2 regions of the Macrococcus armenti genome follow, and region 2 is predicted to be linked to the other one. Evidence: riboswitches for the same ligand, from Rfam matches in the RefSeq annotation. Region 2 holds a riboswitch; the other holds the start of a gene.
The links. A riboswitch is a leader RNA that binds a small molecule or an ion and turns the genes downstream of it on or off. The one in region 2 is predicted to bind FMN.

Region 1 (3,217 bases), 370 kb from region 2:
GGAAGTTGTGTAACGAGCAACTTACAGATGGTGATGAGTATCGCAGCATTGAAATTAAAATTATCACCGAAAGAAATATGGAATGCTGTTACAGTAAACGCAGCAAAAGCAATCGGGTTAGATGCTGGAACGATCAATACAGGAGACGAAGCGAACATAGTCATTTGGCATGCGAAAAACCATGAGTACGTACCATATCATTACGGCGTAAACCATGCAGAAAAAGTAATTCATAAAGGTAAAGTAATAGTAGAAAATGAATTTAAATTGAAATAGTGAAAGTCGCCCTCAGCATTAAGTTGAGGGTGATTTTTTGTGGAATGATATTGGGAAGTGGAGAGGGAGAAGCGAGGTGGCACGTAAAAATAAAACACGTGCCACTTTGAAAGAGAACGTGAGCTAAAGTGTGCTGAGGTGGCACGTAAAATAAAAACACGTGCCACTTTGAAAGAGAACGTGAGCTAAAGTGTGCTGAGGTGGCACGTAAAAATAAAACACGTGCCACTTTGAAAGAGAACGTGAGCTAAAGTGTGCTGAAGTGGCACGTAAAAATAAAACACGTGCCACTTTGAAAGAGAACGTGAGCTAAAGTGTGCTGAGGTGGCACGTAAAAATAAAACACGTGCCACTTTGAAAAAGAACGTGAGCTAAAGTGTGCTGAAGTGGCACGTAAAAATAAAACACGTGCCACTTTCGTTTCTATTGCTGAAAATGATCATGTCAAGATGATGTTCACTTCGTATAATGAACACTCAGCAATTTTCACGCTTCATCAACATCCACCTACATCATCCAGAAATCTTTCCATTGATTTTTCTGTCAAACTTCGATACGATTAAATTGTCGTAATTGACAGACAAGTTAATAACATTCTTTCGGGGCTGGGTGAAATTCCCAACCGGCGGTGATAGCCCGCGACCCTTATGCAGTGCATAAGGCTGACTCTTTGAAAATCAGAGGCCGACAGTTAAAGTCTGGATGGGAGAAAGAATAGGACACCATTAAGCAATGGTTTATTTGTTGATGTCTAAAATCACAATCAAACTACTTTTTGGTCTTATTTGTTGAACCTAAATTTCAATCTCCCGAGCATATTTTGTTCGGGAGATTTTTTTATAGGAGGAACAGATGTATATTAACAAAGCATTTGAATTAGTAAAATGGACTGAGGGACAGACTGGCATGAATCCGGCAGTCGGTTGTGTCATCGTAAAAGACGATCGTATCGTCGGGATTGGTGCACATTTGACTGAAGGTGAGGCGCATGCTGAAGTGAATGCAATTAATATGGCAGGCATTCATGCGAAAGGTGCAACGCTCTACTGTACACTTGAACCGTGTTCTCATCACGGGAAAACGCCACCTTGCACTGAAAAAATCGTCAATGCAGGAATTAAAAAGGTCGTATATGCAGCGTCTGATGTGACGTTATCTTCAGGTGTGAAGTATATGCAGTCAGAAGGCGTTGAAGTTGAAAAAGTGGAATGTAAAGCAATTGATGACTTTTATGCGCCATTTTTCACGAGTAAAACAGCTTCACTGCCATATGTCACAATTAAGATGGCAACGACAATTGATGGTAAAACTGCAGATGATGAAAGCATAAGCAAATGGATTACAAATGAGAAGTCACGTGCGCATGCACATAAAGTGCGTTACGGGATGGATGCGATTATGGTCGGGTACAATACATATAAAGAAGATACACCGACACTTGACGCGAGACTTTATAAAGATAAATACATAAAAAAAGTCATCGTTACAAATGGTCCATTTGTATTAAATACGCAAGATGATAACGATTATGATAGGTCGCGTTTAATCATAGTTTCAGCCATCGAGCAGCATATCGAAGGCGTGACTGTCATCCATGTTCCGCATTTAAGTCCAGAACATATATTAAAAGCGCTATATAAACAGCGCATCCGTAATTTATTAATTGAAGGCGGTATGCAGACAATCCGCACATTTATAGAAGCAAAGTGTTATAACGAAATACACCACTACATTGCCCCGAAACTGTTAGGTGGAACTTCAAAACATCAGTTTTTAACAACTGATACTCATTCCTCAATGCGTGATATGACGCAATTTAATCTTGTCTCTGTAAATCAATTCGATGACGACGTACTCTTAATTTACAGAAAGGCGTGATCTCTTGTTTACAGGTATCGTAGAAGAAGTCGGTACAATTTCTCAAATGAAACAGAAAAGTGAAACGACAGAAATGACGATTCTCTGTCAAAAAATATTATCCGATATAAATATTGGTGATTCAATTAGCGTAAACGGTGTATGTTTAACGGTAACGTCATTTAATAGTACATCATTTACTGGAGATATCGTACGTGGTACTCGTTCAATTACTTTATTCAGTACGATGAAAGTTGGGACGAAAGTTAATTTAGAACGTGCATTGCTGCCGACAACGCGTCTTGGTGGTCATTTTGTCAGTGGTCATATCGATACGAGTGTCGTTGTAAAACGCATTCAGCAAAAACGCAACACATATATTATTGAGCTTGATTGTCCACCACAATATAGACAAAATGTCATTTCGAAAGGCTCAATTGCTGTGAATGGAATTTCTCTCACGATTTTTGAACTGAGCGATACGATCACATTGAACATTATTCCTGAAACGGTTCGTAGTACGATGCTTAACACGCTTAACACTGGCGACAAAGTTCATATTGAATTTGATATGCTCGGCAAATATATAATTAATCAAATGAAGTCGAGTGACACACTCACTTTATCTAAACTGGAGATGATGATGTAATGTTTGATTCAATTACAGAAGCGCTGCAAGATTTAAAGGCGGGGAGACCCATTATAGTAGTCGATGACGAAGATCGTGAAAATGAAGGCGACCTTATTGCAATAACAGACTATATGACTGAAGAAACAATTAATTTTATGATCAAGCATGCAAGAGGTCTTGTATGTGCACCGATTTCTCACGCATTAAACGGAAAGCTTGGATTATTACCGATGACGATAAACAATCAGGATCCGAACAAAACAGCGTTTACGATTAGTATTGATCACCGCGATACGACGACAGGCATTAGTGTGAAGGAACGCTATATGACAGTGAAAGCACTCGCAGATGATAATGTATCGTTATCCGACTTCAATCAGCCAGGGCATATTTTCCCGTTAATTGCAAAGGAAGGTGGCGTACTTCATCGTAAAGGCCACACAGAAGCTTGTG
Region 2 (3,217 bases):
TGAGTAAATGAATGATAAAGTTTTTTTCAATAAATAATTTGAATTTTAGTTCATGCGTTTCTATATTTAAACTACGTGCTAACTGAGCATCATTTAATGCCCTTGTATTATTACCGCTTAACTGATAAATAAAAATATTATGTCCAAATTTTTGATGAACTGCATCTACAAGCATCTTTAAATCGTCCCTCACGTAATGCAGCTGATCCGGGTTTATCTCGTGTACAATACGTTTAACTTGTCGCTGTATCATTATATCAGAGGAAACAGGCATAAATTTATTATTGTGATAACTCAACTCAGATGATGTTTGAACGAGTAATCTTAACGCTTGAAACGATACTTCGGATGCTAAATAAAAATAAGGGTAAAGTTTTAATGAACAGTTATCATCAAGTGCTTTAATTTTTTCTTCAAATTTATGTAAAGGATAGCTCGGTGAAAGTTCATAAACAGGTAGTAACTGTTGCATTGCAGCGTCAAAATATGTTTGCTGAGTTCTCGCGCCAACCACAATATTCCACAAACTTTTAAGTGATTTGTCTGTTCTGTAATTTGATTTTATGTATGCTGTAATAGAATTCATTGGAAGCTCCTAAATCTTTTTGTTGAAAAAGCATTAAACAATCACTAAAATAGTTATGTATGATATAAATATATTTTATCACGAATTTGCAAGGAGGCGAAGAAATTGGCAGGTAAATATACTATCGTTGATATGGATACATGTATCGCATGTGGTGCTTGTGGCGCTGCTGCTCCAGATATATATGATTATGATGATGAAGGCATTGCATATGTAATTTTAGATGATAACCAAGGTACTCAAGTAATTCCAGAAGAATTGGAAGAAGATATGATCGATGCATTTGAAGGATGTCCTACAGACTCTATTAAAGTAGCAGACGAATCATTTGATGGCGATGCACTTAAATTTGAATAGTATAAAAAAAGAACGCTGCAAATAAGCAGCGTTCTTTTTTTATATTAGTCGCGGTAACATTTTTATTAAAATTGCCGCGATTATTGAAACGATTAATCCTTTAATAATATTAAACGGAATAATACCTGATGTAATAATAGCTTTTAAGTTTGCTGCGATATCAGAAAAATTCATAATCATTCCGTATAGAGGCAACAATACAAAATAATTCATTAAGCTCATTACAATTGTCATAACAATCACTGCACAAATAAAACCAATTAATAATTTATGTTTGCGGCCTTTTGTAATGATAAATAAAGTTAATACAAATGAACTACCTGCTAAAAAGTTAGCAAGTGGACCGATTGGGTCCGCCATATTAATTAAAAAGTTTAAAACGTTTTTAATGATTTCTACACCTATAGCACCAACAGGACCTACTGTAAACAATGCAATAATCGCAGGTATATCACTTAGGTCAACCGTTAAGTACGGTGGTAAAAATGGTAGCGGAAACTTTAAAAACATAAGTAAAAAAGCAACCGCACTGAGTAGACTCACAATTATGAGCCTTCTTGTCTTATTAAATTGTGTCATTTCCTTCTCCTTCTATTCATCTTACAAAGAGGAGGATAACCTCCATCTTCTCCCATCCAGACTGTACTGTCGGTACTGGAATTCCACCAGATCAGCCAGCGCATAGCACCAGGTCGCGGACTATAACCGCCGGTTCGGAATTTCACCGACCCCGAAGATGAATGATAAATTTTCATAAATTATATATTACGCAATTGTATTACTGCCGTCAACTTTAGGGATTTTAATAATAAACGTCGTTCCGACACCTAATGCACTTTCTACACTTATCGTACCATTGTGCGCTTCAATAATAGACTTAACGATAAACAGACCGAGCCCAGTTCCATGTTTACCACGCGTTCTTGCCTGGTCTACTTTATAAAACCTTTCAAAAATATTGTCTATATGTTCTGGTGCAATACCAACTCCTGAGTCTGAAATTGTTATTAAAATATGCTTGTCTGACTCTTTTGTTTCAACGGAAATATTGTCACCACTTACCGTATATCTAACTGCATTATCTATTATATTCGTCAGCACTTGAATCATTTTGTCGTAATCCATTAAAGCAAGTGATGTATGATGAAATGCAACGTTTAATTTGATGTCATTTTCCTTCATCGTCTGCTTAAAGTTTATTAAAGTTCTATTGACTAAATCGACAACATCGACCGGCTCAATCGTCATAATTTGTTCTCCTGCATCAATACGTGCAACATTCAGTAATTCATTTACAAGACGATTAAGTCGTTTTGATTCGTCTAAAATAATATTTAAAAATTCTTCAACATCTCTTTTTTCTGTTACAATGCCGTCCAGTATCGCTTCAGTATAACCTTGTAACATCTGAATAGGTGTTCTAAGTTCATGAGAGACATTAGCAATAAACATTTGTTTCATCTGATCAAGTTTTCTTTCTTCAGTCATATCACGGATGATAACAACTGCACCGTTACCTTGTTTTATATCGCGATTGATAACCGGAGAAACGATGAGTACATAATGTTTATCCTGCGCCACCATATCATGATAAATCGTATCACCATATTGCATCACTTCGTTTACAATTTGGCTTAATTCATCTATCTGATGCGAGTCAATATCATCCAGAAACTTTACAGCTTTCGGATTCTGGAGCTGCTTCTCAAGATGCATATTAAAACTTAAAACACCATCTTCCATCGCATTAATGAGTCGGTCCCTTAAATTACGTTCTGAATAAATTCGATTCATGTTCATGGAAATATCTTCTTCCATTTTATTGAACGCCAATGCAAGTTCTCCGATTTCATCTCTTGACTGAACTTTAATTTTTTCATTCCTTTCCCCTCGTGCTAATTTAAATGCGGCATGCTTTAAATGTATTAACGGTTTCGTTATTCGCGTAGACAGGAAAAAAGCAAAAATCGTAGTTAATATCAAAAGTACTAATGCGACAAGAAAAATAATAATGGCGATGTAATTAAATGCATCTGAAATTGTATTTGTATCTTGATAAATAAATATCGCACTGCTGTTATTATTAAAAGCCTGTGATGGATATCCTAATAAAATATATTCATGTTTACTACCTTGATATTTTACTTTTATCGACTGGACGACTGTTTCGTCTTTTTTGAAAACTTTTTCAAATTTTTTATTTGTATTTATTTCATTAAGCATAAGTGCTTTGAGTGGATCATCATACTTAATATTTTTATCAGAATCATTTGT

Region 1: another riboswitch for FMN. It lies ahead of ribD (bifunctional diaminohydroxyphosphoribosylaminopyrimidine deaminase/5-amino-6-(5-phosphoribosylamino)uracil reductase RibD); the one in region 2 lies ahead of LAU42_RS06075 (ECF transporter S component).

The regions. Positions count from the first base shown of each region.
Region 1 is NZ_CP083608.1:1,544,790-1,548,006, reverse strand. Features, by position in the region: gene hutI (imidazolonepropionase) at 1-276, shown strand, start outside; FMN riboswitch at 868-994, shown strand; gene ribD (bifunctional diaminohydroxyphosphoribosylaminopyrimidine deaminase/5-amino-6-(5-phosphoribosylamino)uracil reductase RibD) at 1,129-2,154, shown strand; gene LAU42_RS08075 (riboflavin synthase) at 2,159-2,782, shown strand; gene ribB (3,4-dihydroxy-2-butanone-4-phosphate synthase) at 2,782-3,217, shown strand, end outside.
Region 2 is NZ_CP083608.1:1,175,240-1,178,456, forward strand. Features, by position in the region: gene LAU42_RS06065 (helix-turn-helix domain-containing protein) at 1-586, opposite strand, end outside; gene LAU42_RS06070 (ferredoxin) at 719-943, shown strand; gene LAU42_RS06075 (ECF transporter S component) at 983-1,522, opposite strand; FMN riboswitch at 1,563-1,685, opposite strand; gene LAU42_RS06080 (ATP-binding protein) at 1,709-3,217, opposite strand, start outside.